Regions from separate parts of the Vibrio olivae genome, predicted to be linked through region 4. Evidence: predicted binding sites of a transcription regulator. Region 4 holds the regulator's gene; each other region holds the start of a gene.
What was found. The regulator MetJ, encoded in region 4, represses methionine synthesis genes. The targets are predictions, from matches to a motif close to TTAGACNTNTANANGTCTAA.
Positions count from the first base shown of each region.

Region 1: metH (methionine synthase) is a predicted target of MetJ. The motif match lies at 1,466-1,485, and genes of this name have one in related genera.
Region 2: ACFFUV_RS06370 (MetQ/NlpA family ABC transporter substrate-binding protein) is a predicted target of MetJ. The motif match lies at 1,876-1,895, and genes of this name have one in related genera.
Region 3: metN (methionine ABC transporter ATP-binding protein MetN) is a predicted target of MetJ. The motif match lies at 1,205-1,224, and genes of this name have one in related genera.

Region 1 is NZ_JBHMEP010000009.1:124,168-127,327, reverse strand. It holds gene ACFFUV_RS19635 (cation:proton antiporter) at 6-1,343, opposite strand; gene metH (methionine synthase) at 1,535-3,160, shown strand, end outside.
Region 2 is NZ_JBHMEP010000001.1:1,397,029-1,400,188, forward strand. It holds gene dbpA (ATP-dependent RNA helicase DbpA) at 1-331, opposite strand, end outside; gene arfB (alternative ribosome rescue aminoacyl-tRNA hydrolase ArfB) at 563-976, shown strand; gene ACFFUV_RS06370 (MetQ/NlpA family ABC transporter substrate-binding protein) at 1,046-1,852, opposite strand; gene ACFFUV_RS06375 (DUF7282 domain-containing protein) at 2,264-2,692, shown strand; gene ACFFUV_RS06380 (amidohydrolase) at 2,832-3,160, shown strand, end outside.
Region 3 is NZ_JBHMEP010000001.1:116,435-119,594, reverse strand. It holds gene ACFFUV_RS00620 (alpha,alpha-trehalose-phosphate synthase (UDP-forming)) at 1-69, shown strand, start outside; gene ACFFUV_RS00615 (MliC family protein) at 149-490, opposite strand; gene gmhB (D-glycero-beta-D-manno-heptose 1,7-bisphosphate 7-phosphatase) at 549-1,100, opposite strand; gene metN (methionine ABC transporter ATP-binding protein MetN) at 1,332-2,366, shown strand; gene ACFFUV_RS00600 (methionine ABC transporter permease) at 2,356-3,033, shown strand; gene ACFFUV_RS00595 (MetQ/NlpA family lipoprotein) at 3,087-3,160, shown strand, end outside.
Region 4 is NZ_JBHMEP010000005.1:130,283-133,442, forward strand. It holds gene ACFFUV_RS15780 (bifunctional aspartate kinase/homoserine dehydrogenase II) at 1-463, opposite strand, end outside; gene ACFFUV_RS15785 (O-succinylhomoserine (thiol)-lyase) at 476-1,630, opposite strand; gene metJ (met regulon transcriptional regulator MetJ) at 1,881-2,201, shown strand; gene ACFFUV_RS15795 (malic enzyme-like NAD(P)-binding protein) at 2,380-3,160, opposite strand, start outside.

The DNA of each region.
Region 1 (3,160 bases), on a different contig from region 4:
TCACATCAACTTTCTATTTTTTGGGTATCTGACTCACTCGATTCTGATTTGGTTTCCGCGCTTAATTCCATGTCACGCTCGGCTTTTTTTGCTTTTTCTATCATCGGAGTGATGGTTGAGCCTTGAATTAGGATAGAGAACACAACGACCGCATAAGTCATAACCAGAATGATTTCTTTCACATCAATTAACTTGTCAGGAACGACCCAAATTCCTGATGGAATAGATAGCGCCATCGCCAGCGCTAGGCCTCCACGTAACCCCCCCCAAGTAAGAATACGCACTGACCAAGGGTTGTATTTACGGTAGCGTTTGAATCCTAGGTAGGCCAAGAGAACACTCATATAACGAGCAGCGAGAACGAGAGGAATCGCTATGGCCATCATAATCCAGTCTTCTTTGTGGAATTCAAACAGTAGCATCGACATACCGATAAGTAGAAACAATACACCGTTAAGGAACTCATCAACCAGCTCCCAGAAGTGATCTAAGTGATCTTCACTTTCTTTAGAGAAGCCAATAAATCGAGTCCAGTTACCAATCATGATGCCAGATACCACCATGGCTAACGGGCCAGAGACATGCAGAACTTCAGCAAATGCATAACCTGCTGTGGGTACGCCGATAGTGAGTAATAGTTCCATTGAGTGGTCGTTGGTGGCGCTAATCAAATAGTGGAAGATCAAGCCAAGAACAAACCCATAGGCAATTCCGCCAAGTGCTTCTCTTGCAAACAGTTCGGTTACACTACCGATAGTCGGAGCTTCGTGACCAAATGCGATGGTAAATAGAGTGACGAAAATGACTAAACCAAAACCATCATTGAATAGCGATTCTCCCTCTATTTGAGTCGAGATTCGGCGTGGCGCATTCAGTTTTTTAACAATGGCGAGAACGGCTATTGGGTCTGTAGGAGAAATGAGTGCGCCGAAAAGTAGGCAGTAAACGAGATCAAATTGAATGTGAAGAAGAAGGGTAATCCCGTAGAGAACGAAGCCGATAAAGAAGGTTGAAAATAGTGTGGCGCCCAGAGCAAGTAAAGTGATTTCCCATTTTTGGTCTTTCAAGTTGGGCAATTTGATGCCTAACCCACCCGCAAACAATAGAAAGCCGAGGATACCTTTGAGTAGGAAGTCTTCAAAATTAATTGCAGCAACCGTTCTGGTTGCTATCTCGGTCAAGTGAAACCAATTGTTTTGACCTGCAACGAGTATCAGTAATGATAACATCATTGAGCCTGCGGTGATGGCTATGGTGGTTTGCATCTTGCCTATCTTGCTGTTTACAAAGGCAATTAGCATTGCTGCTGCAGATAAAAAACAGAGTGTGTAATAGACTGACATATAACTCACTAACTGTAACAAAATATAAACAACGATTGTCTTCGCTACTTGTTTAAATGGCAAACATTTTTTTGATTAATTCTTATATCAATAAGGGACAAAAATTGTGCAATAAAGTCTATTTAGACGTCTAGACTCCTGAAGAGGGTGTGGTAGGATTGGGCGATAATAAAAGGAACGAGGCTGAGAATGTGGGAAGTAAGGTAAGACAACAGATAGAGTCGCTATTGGCAAAACGCATCCTGTTGATTGATGGTGGCATGGGCACCATGATTCAAGGGCACAAGCTGGAAGAGCAGGATTATCGTGGCGAGCGATTTGCTGATTGGGGGTGTGACCTTAAAGGCAACAATGACCTGCTTGTCTTAACTCAACCTGAGTTGATCAAAGGCATTCATAGTGAATATCTTGAAGCGGGTGCGGACATTCTTGAAACCAACACCTTCAATGCGACCACCATCGCAATGGCTGATTACGACATGGAAAGTATCAGCGAGGAGATAAATTATGAAGCGGCGCGTCTTGCGCGTGAAGTCGCTGATGAATGGACAGCAAAAACCCCCGATAAGCCTCGTTTTGTTGCGGGGGTGTTGGGGCCAACTAACCGTACCTGTTCTATCTCTCCGGATGTGAATGACCCTGGTTACCGAAATGTCTCGTTTGATGAGTTGGTAAAGGCGTATTCTGAATCGGTTCGAGCTTTAATTCGTGGCGGTAGTGATCTGATTTTGATTGAAACCATTTTTGATACGCTTAACGCGAAAGCGTGTGCTTTTGCTGTCGAAAGTGTGTTTGAGGAAGTGGGCATTCAACTACCAGTGATGATCTCAGGCACCATCACAGATGCTTCTGGCCGTACTCTCTCGGGGCAAACAACCGAAGCGTTTTATAACGCACTACGCCATGTTCGCCCTATTTCCTTTGGACTTAACTGTGCTTTGGGGCCTGATGAATTGCGTCAGTATGTTGCGGAGTTATCACGCATCTCTGAATGCCATGTCTCGGCGCACCCTAATGCCGGTTTGCCGAACGCCTTTGGCGAATATGATTTATCGCCCGAAGATATGGCAGAGCACATAAAAGAGTGGGCGGAGTCCGGCTTTTTAAATTTAGTGGGTGGCTGTTGTGGGACAACTCCTGAACATATTCGCCAAATGGCGCTTGCAGTTGATTCTGTGCAGCCGCGTCCATTACCGGAATTACCCGTTGCTTGTCGATTGTCTGGCCTCGAACCTCTGACGATTGAAAAGGATACCTTGTTTATCAACGTCGGTGAGCGCACGAACGTTACCGGTTCTGCACGTTTTAAGCGTTTAATCAAAGAAGAACTGTACGATGAAGCCCTAGACGTTGCTCGCCAGCAAGTGGAGAATGGCGCGCAAATCATCGATATCAATATGGATGAGGGCATGCTTGATGCGCATGCGAGTATGGTGCGCTTTCTTAATCTTTGTGCATCAGAGCCTGAAATTTCTAAAGTGCCCATCATGGTCGATTCTTCCAAGTGGGATGTTATTGAAGCAGGGTTAAAATGCATTCAAGGCAAAGGCATTGTTAACTCTATCTCGCTTAAAGAAGGGAAAGACAAATTCATCCAGCAAGCCAAATTGATCCGCCGCTATGGCGCAGCGGTTATCGTGATGGCGTTTGATGAAGTTGGACAGGCTGACACTCGTGAGCGCAAAGTGGAAATTTGTACTAATGCGTATCGTATTTTGGTTGATGAAGTGGGCTTTCCGCCAGAAGACATTATTTTTGATCCTAATATTTTTGCCGTCGCCACCGGTATCGATGAGCATAATAACTATGCCGTTGAT
Region 2 (3,160 bases), on a different contig from region 4:
CACACAAAGTAAGAATTTTGATATTATGAATCCCACGCGCAAATCGGCGCAGCTCTTTTGCTACCTGATCCGCCAGTTCCCGTGTTGGACACAGAACCATCGATTGGACACGAAAGCGTTTCACATTGAGGTGATGCAACAATCCCAAACCAAACGCCGCAGTTTTACCTGACCCGGTTTTCGCCTGTGCTAAAACATCTTTACCTTGCAAAATAGCCGGTAAACTTGCCTCTTGGATCGGCGTCATAGAGGTAAACCCCAAATCCGTTAAGGTCGTCAATAATTCAGGTTTTAACGACAAAGAAGAAAATTCCGCGTTATTTGTGTTCAAAACAGTTCCATAGGTCAAAATGCGACCAGCAATCGATAAAGGAGCGCTATTGTAACAATATGTCAGCGGATAAAAAGGACTAAAACAGAATGGTGAACAAGTCACGCCTGAACGTCCCATGCCACTTAAAAACCGGGTTAAATTGACAAACGTCCAACACACTGAAAACATAGCGACTTTCAACCGAGTAGAAAACCAACCACCATTAAATAATGCAGTGAAGAGAAAGAGATGCTAGTAATATCCAATAATGTTCAGCTCGCAGACTGGGAGATCGAACTTTCAGCCATTCGCTCGATGGGAAGTGGTGGGCAAAATGTGAATAAGGTCGCGACGGCGATTCACCTGCGCTTTGACATTCGACGTTCCACGCTGCCTGATGTTTATAAACAGCGTTTACTGGCGCTGCAAGACAACCGTATTACCAAAGACGGAGTGGTTGTGATTAAAGCGCAATCGTTCCGAACTCAAGAACAAAACCGAGAAGATGCCCTCAACCGCCTTAAAGAGCTTATTTTAAGTGCCATGGTTGAAGTTAAAAAACGCAAGCCCACTAAGCCAAGCCGTAATTCGCAAATCAAGCGAGTGGAGCGTAAAAAGCGTACTGGAACCACCAAATCTCTGCGAGGAAAAGTGGATTACTAAAGCTTGCCATAAACGAAAAAAGCGCCTTGGCACACAGTCCAAAGCGCTTTTTTCGTACGCGAATTCGTCTTAGAATGCCGCTTCAATCGTCCCTTTAAAGGTGTCATCAATATATTGACGTACCGCTTGCGATTGATAGATTTCAACAAACTTTTTGTAGGCGTCTTTGTCTTTATCTTCCTCACGAGCAGCGATCACCATGACCGCGAGTGGTGCGTCTTTTGGCTCTAAGTAAATGCCTTGCTTTTTCGGATCAAGCCCAGCAGACATGACGTAGTTCATCGTAATTGCCGCAGCATCAACATCATCCAGTGTGCGGGGTAGTTGCGCAGCATCGATCTCAATGATTTCTAGATTTTTAGGATTTTCCACCACATCATTCAGTGTCGCCTTAAAGCCCACATCATCACGCAGTTTAATAAGATTTGCCTCTTGCAGTAGCAATAGACCGCGACCACCATTGGTTGGATCATTAGGAATAGCAATACGTGCTTCGTCAGGAAGTGCATCTAACGCTTGGTGTTTGTTGGAGTAAATCCCCATTCGCATCAGAATCGATTGCCCCATCGAGACCAAGTTCGACCCGTTATTGCTGTTGTAGTTTTGCAAGAATGGCAAATGTTGATAGCTGTTCATATCAATACTGCCATCAGCGAGCGCTGCATTTGGCGTAATGAAATCAGAAAACTCAACCACTTCAACATTCAATCCTTGTTTTTGCGCCTCTTTAGCGGCAGCTTCTACCACTTGTGCGTGTGGCCCTACCGTTGCGCCAACTTTAATCGTTGCGTCATCTTGTTTTTCACCACATGCGGTCAAACCCATTGCAACCGCCAATGCGATCACTACCTTTAACGCTGCTTTTGCTTGCTTCATACATCCTCCATAACCACTTAAAATTAGACGTATAGACATCTAAAAATACATAGTAACCGTCACTGACATAGATGCAACTTCAATTTTGTTATCGGTTATAACCCACCTTAACGCGAAATAGGTGACCCTCTTTGGCATTGAACACTAATGGTGCGGTAGTCGAATTTTATTGCTTTGACAAGCTCTAATTAAATTAAAAATATTTTTATTTAGCGAATAATCAGTAGATTTTTCTTAGTCCATGAATTGCATAACAAAAATCCCCCTAAGGTAAAAAAGTTTATTTTTTTAGCTTGTTTCTTCATTAAATCGAATGAACCAATTTTCTCACACTGCGTATTATTAATAAGTTGGTCAGTTGTAACGCTAACGAAAACAACAATTAGGATTATTCTGCAGCAGGAAATGATTATGAAAAATACTCTTACACGTACCCTCAAAATCGCGAGTCTTACCGCCCTACTTAGTGCGACCTCATCGCTCGCTTGGGCCGGGCATCATCTCAGTGTTAAAGGCACGGATCAAGACGTTTCTGGCGGTACCGTAAGCGCGAAAATGATTATGGCCGCGGACAACGGTTGGATGGTAGTTCACCGTACTGACAGCAATATGAAACCCGGGCCTGTGGTTGGCTACTCTCCTGTTAAAAAAGGCAATAACAGTGATGTCACCGCCATTCTTACCGAGCCGGTTAAATCCGGTGAGATGTTGATGTTAATGCTTCACGGCGAAGCCGGAGGAATGAAGACCGGCGTATTTGAATACACGCTTGGCGCTAAAGAAGATGGTCCAGTTCGCGAAGGTGGAAAGCTGGTTATGTCGGTCATTACCGCGAAATAACACTAAAACCTTAATCGAAAGGCGCCCAAAGTGGCGCCTTCTTCGGTTTCAAATGGCGTTCACCTCTTGGCAACATGCGAAGTAACGTAGTAAGTTGGACTTAATAACCTACGTGCCGATGTTAAGTTAAGGATGACTTATGACCGCAACGACCAGTAAACCAACGACTTTTGATGCGATTGCCTTTCGACGCCACCTTCACCAATATCCCGAACTTTCCGAGAATGAATTCAACACTGCCACACTAATAGCGACTCAGCTCAACGCATTTGGTTTATCTCCAATAACCGGCGTTGGCGGCCATGGCGTAATATGTATTATCGAAGGGCAAAAATCGGGGCCAACGACATTATTCCGTGCTGACTTCGATGCGCTGCCAATTGAAGAAAAAGCCACACACCATCATATTTCTCGCCACCCTGGTGTCATGCACGCGTGCGGGCACGATGGCCACAGCACCTCACTACT
Region 3 (3,160 bases), on a different contig from region 4:
AAAAACTTCCGTTCCGACCTTAAGGCGCTGCCTCACCCGGCTCCAGAGCAATCACTCGTCGTCAGCTGATTCATTCCCAGCCCGCGTAAAACTACCGAACTAAGCCAGTCCTTGCCTTACAAAGACTGGCTTTTTACCGCATTAAATTCTAATTATCTACAGCGCAGTTTTTAAAGATTGTGCCTTTAAATTCCAAACGCGCTTCATTCCCTTTGGTAAAGAGCATGATCGGGTGATAGGTATCCGGCGTATCATTGGCTAAGATGTAGCGAGCCCCTGAGCCCGAGCGAATACGTTTTAACGGATAGACTTTCTCTGATAACCCTAATTCAGCGATATGACCATCCGGCGCATAGCCTACCGAGAAGCGTTCACCTGATTCACATCGATAAATCAGTGGAGCATCATAAGTATGCTGCTCGAAAGAGCTGCAGGCCGTTAAGTAAAAAGACACCAGTAACCCAATTACTAAAGAAGATTGTTTTCTCATTCCCACTCCTTAGCCGTTAGCAATAAAAAAGGCCGCTTTGCGACCTTTAAGTATAATGCTATTTGCTGAGATAACCGGGCACGTCAGCCAAACTGTTTAACACCGCATCGGCCAGTGCTTCTCCTTGCTCGGTTATGGGTTTACCGGTTTTGACCAAAATTTTCGTACCAACGTCTGCCGATGCTGCCGCCATAAGGTCTTCTGCTTTGTCCCCAACCATCACTGAGTTGGCCATATCGATTTTCAAAAAATCCCGAGCCGAAATGAACATGCCTGGTTTAGGTTTTCGGCAATCACACTCTTCTTTATATTTGCCTTGACCAAATTCAGGATGATGCGGGCAGTAGTAGATACCATCGAACTCAACGCCATTATCAACGAAGTTCCAGTCCATCCATTGGGTTAATGACAAGAAACGATCTTCGCTAAACTTACCGCGCGCAATTCCTGACTGATTGGTGACTAACACCAACTGATAGCCCATTTGCTTAAGCTGTTTACACGCCTCAAATACCCCTTCGATAAATTCGAAGTCGTGTTCATCATGGACGTATCCGTGGTCAACATTAATCACGCCGTCACGGTCTAAAAACACTGCTGGTTTAGCCAAAACTTACTTCTCTTTCTTAACTCAAAATGGTTGTTAGGAATTATTGCACGCTTTATTTCTTTCATCACTATCTAATTCCGAAAAGACAGTGCATTCTGCTGCATTTAGCCGTCTAGACGTCAAAATATCTATTGACTTGAATCCTTGAAACCCCTAGCATCTGCTAACAAATGAGATTTAGCTCAAAATATTCTACTGAATTCCCTGTACAACGAATGAACAGGTTGTTAAATGATTGAAATTAATCAAGTAAACAAAGTCTTTTACCAAGGCCACAAAGAAATTCACGCATTACGAGACATCAACTTGAAAATCACTCAAGGAACGATTTTCGGTGTCATCGGTTCATCAGGTGCAGGGAAGAGTACACTGATCCGCTGTGTGAACATGCTAGAGGCGCCAACCACTGGCGATATTATCGTCGATGGTGTGAACCTGACAACACTATCAAAACGTGAGTTGAGTGAAGCTCGTCGTAACATCGGGATGATCTTTCAGCATTTTAATTTGCTGTCGTCACGCACTGTGTTTGAAAACGTTGCTTTACCCTTAGAGCTCGCCGGTAAAGAGAGTTCGCACATTGAAACCAAAGTGGCAGAACTGTTAGCCCTTGTTGGTCTTGCTGATAAACGCGATACCTATCCAGCCAACCTCAGTGGCGGACAGAAGCAACGTGTGGCCATTGCGCGAGCACTGGCATCTGATCCGAAAGTATTGTTGTGTGATGAGGCGACCAGCGCGCTTGACCCGGCAACAACCCACTCCATTTTGGAACTACTAAAAGAGATCAACCGCAAGCTGCACATCACTATTTTGCTGATCACGCATGAAATGGATGTCGTAAAGAGCATCTGTCATGAAGTCGCGATCATCGGTGATGGTGAGTTGGTGGAAAAAGGCACCGTCGGTGAAATCTTCGCTCATCCTAAAACGGCTTTGGCGCATGAATTCATTCGTTCAACCTTGGACCTTTCAATACCTGAAGACTACCAAGCTCGCCTGCATCAACAACCTGTTGAAGGGAGTCATCCGCTGGTTCGCTTAGAATTTACTGGTGCCACAGTAGATGCACCGCTTATGTCGCAGATAGCGCGCAAATTCAATATCGACGTCAGTATTCTGAGTTCTGACCTTGATTACGCTGGCGGCGTTAAGTTCGGCATGATGGTGGCAGAGCTGTATGGTGCAGAACAAGACGGCAATAGCGCTCTGGTTTTCCTAGATGAACATAACGTAAAAGTAGAGGTATTAGGTTATGTCCTTTAATGACATTGCAACATGGATGGATTTGAACTCTAAGCTGCTTCTTACTGCAACTTGGGAAACCCTATATATGGTCGCCGTTTCTGGCCTCGTGGGCTTTGCGTTAGGGATTCCTCTCGGTGTTATTCTTCACACCACCAAGAAAGGCGGTTTGTTGGAAAACTCAAAACTCAATAACGTGCTTGGTGCCATTGTTAACATTGGCCGCTCCGTGCCTTTCTTAGTGCTAATGGTTGCCATCATTCCAGTCACCAAAATGTTGGTTGGCACGTTTATTGGCACCACGGCGGCCATTGTTCCCCTCACCATCGGCGCCATCCCGTTTGTTGCCCGCTTGATTGAAGGTGCACTGCTAGAAGTGCCTACGGGCTTGGTGGAAGCAGCACAATCTATGGGAGCGACTCCCATGCAAATTATTCGCAAAGTATTGCTGCCAGAAGCGATGCCGACCATTATTAATAGCGTAACCATCACACTTGTTACCTTAGTCAGCTATTCCGCAATGGCGGGGACGGTCGGAGGCGGTGGCCTTGGCGACGTGGCGATACGCTATGGTTTCCATCGCTACGATGTCGTGATTATGGCCGTGACCGTAGTCATGCTTATCGTACTGGTTCAAATTATTCAATCTATCGGTGATGCCATTGTTCGCCGTGTCGATCATCGATAATCAAAGCTATATAACAACAATATATTTTATTTAAAGTTTAACAGGAGATAGTCATGAAATTTTCACTCAAGGGTTTGCTAGCCATTGCTGCTACTGCATCTGCGTTAGTCCTTACAGGCTGTGGCGA
Region 4 (3,160 bases):
TGCCCGTTTGTGCACGCAAGAAAGCCCGTGAGTCTTGAGAGACACTGTTCAGATCAAGCTGTGTTAAAAGCGCAGCAAGCAAGCGCGCTGACCACGTTTCGCCATGACCGAGCACCGCCGCGCGCTGCTCTGCAGTAAGCGGCGCATTGAGTTCACCCAATGTGGTAAATTCATCTTGCAGTGCTGAGAGTAGCGGTGTTTGTGCATCTTCTTCTAATAGTTCACAGACCAAATCGGTCTGAAACTGGCGCAGCGCTTGCAAAACTTCATGGGCCACTCGGCCATCTTTATGCAGGGCGTCAGTAAACTCAATTAAGCGGTTGGTGGTTTTGCCCGCCGCCGAGACCACAATCAAGTCATCGGCATTTGAGTACTGCTTTAAAATGTTGGCTACACGGCGGTAGCATTCGGGGTCTGCTAGGCTGCTGCCACCGAATTTATGTAGTTGTCGAGGGTGAGTCATCACCACCTCTCCTTAAACGAGATTGAAAGCTTGGTCGAGATCGGCAATTAAGTCTTGTGCATCTTCAAGGCCAACTGAAAGTCGAAGCAGTTGATGTGAGACGCCAGCTTCCGCTAAAGCGGCTTCGCCCATAGCACGATGAGTCATGGTCGCCGGATGGCAAATCAGGCTTTCGACGCCACCAAGGGACTCGGCAAGTGAAAACAGTTTTAAGCCGGTTACAAAGGTTTGGAGTTGCTCATAACTGCCAGCAAACTCAAAGCTGAGCATCGAGCCAAATCCTGATTGCTGTTTTTTCGCGATCTCATGGCCTGGATGTTCAGGCAAGCTTGGATGAAAAATAGCGCCAACCAGAGGTTGGGTTTTGAGGTAATCAAGAATGCTCAATGAGCTCTCTTCATGCACACGCATTCTTGCGCCCAAGGTACGAATTCCGCGTAGTGTTAGGTAGCTATCAAATGGCGTGCCGGTTGCGCCAATGCAGTTACCCCACCAAGCGAGTTGCTCCGCGTGCTCTTGCTGTTTAGCAATGACTACCCCACCAATCACATCAGAGTGACCATTAATAAATTTAGTGGTGGAGTGAATAACAAAGTCTGCACCGAGTTCTAAAGGCTTTTGGTACACCGGTGTCAAAAAGGTGTTGTCGACAGCAACCAGAGCGCCGACTTGTTTGGCTTTTTGGCATGTTTTTTCGATATCAACCACGCGTACCAAAGGGTTAGACGGGGTTTCTAGCAAAATCAGTTTTGGTTTTTTCGCAATCGCCGCATCAAAGGCGGCTTGGTCGGATTGGTCAACAAATTCGACCTTGAAATCACCTTTTTGTGAGCGGGTATTAAACAAGCGGTAAGTGCCGCCATAACAGTCATGGGGAGCAATAATCAGATCATCAGGGCCAATAAAGGCTGATACCCATAAGTTCAGAGCAGAGGTGCCACAGTTGGTGACAACGGCCCCCTGACCGGATTCCAATTCGTAAAGCGCTTGTTCTAATAGCCCGCGGTTTGGGTTACCTGAGCGCGTATAGTCATACTTAGGCACATCACCAAACGCAGGGAAACCATAGTTGGTTGATAGATAAATCGGTGGCACAACCGCGTGATGTTGTGTGTCAGATTCAATCCCAGTTCTTACCGCTATTGTGGCAGGTTTGTGAGTACTCATAAGATTTCCTTGCGAAGAGAATGACTTGTTAATTGGAATGCGCTATATATGGGGAGTGAATCGGTTATAGAGTGAACAAACTGCTCAAAAAACACCGATTCATTCATTTCCATTCCATACCCCGTCACTTTACTTTGCTAAAAATGAGACGTCAACACTTCTAGACGTCTATATGTCTTTGCTTGTAGACTTAAAAGCCGCTAAAATTGTGGGTCTAAAACTAATTCCTAAACTTTTACGAAGGTGCGCAATGGCAGACTGGAATGGGGAATACATAAGCCCATATGCTGAACATGGCAAAAAGAGTGAGCAAGTAAAAAAAATTACCGTATCTATTCCATTGAAAGTATTGAAAGTTTTGACTGATGAGCGTACTCGTCGTCAAATCAACAACCTGCGTCATGCCACCAATAGCGAGCTGTTGTGTGAGGCGTTTCTGCATGCGTATACCGGGCAACCCCTGCCAACGGATGAAGATTTGCGCAAAGATCGCCCAGACGATATTCCTGCTGAAGTGAAAAGACTGATGACAGAAATGGGTATTGAGTTTGAATCTTACAATGACGAGTAAGTCTGCTGTAAGAAATAGTGCTACTTAGATTCCACTTTTCTAAATTGATGGCGCTGTGTTTACACAAAAAAAGGTTGGCATTTGCCAACCTTTTTCTATCAAGAACCACATCTAAAGAGCCTCAATGCGCGCTTTGGGTTTTCACCGCTTTGCGCTCGATTCAGGCCTCTCATGATGCTTAATCTTGCATATAGTTTTCTGGCATATCGATACGCGCCACACCCGATTCAACCGCCGCTTCAGCAACGGCACGGGCCACTCGAGGGAGCAATCGCTTATCCATTGGTTTGGGAATAATGTATTCAGGACCAAACTGTAGTGATTCCACGCCTGCGGCGTTAAGTACTTCGGCAGGAACGTCTTCTTTGGCGAGTTGGCGAATGGCTTCAACCGCCGCCAATTTCATTTGATCATTAATCTCGCTAGCACGCACATCCAGTGCGCCACGGAAAATAAATGGGAAACACAGAACGTTATTGACCTGGTTTGGGTAGTCACTGCGTCCGGTTCCCATAATCAAATCATTACGCACTTCGTGAGCAATCGATGGCTTGATTTCAGGATCAGGGTTAGAACACGCAAAGACCACTGGCTTATCTGCCATCAATTTTAGCGCGTCAGCAGAAAGAAGGTTTGGACCAGAAACACCAAGGAAAAGATCGGCGCCTTCAATCACATCTTCTAAGGTACGTTTATCGGTGTTGTTGGCAAACAACTGCTTGTATTCGTTAAGATCATCACGGCGAGTATGGATGACGCCTTTGCGGTCAAGCATGTAGATTTTTTCACGCATTGCGCCGCATTTAATTAGCAGTTCCATACAGGCGACTGCGGCCGCGCCAGCGCCTAGACACACGATGGTTGACTCTTCAAGTTTCTTACCCTGTAGCTCAATCGCATTGAGCATACCTGCGGCGGTGACGATGGCGGTACCATGTTGATCATCGTGAAAAACGGGC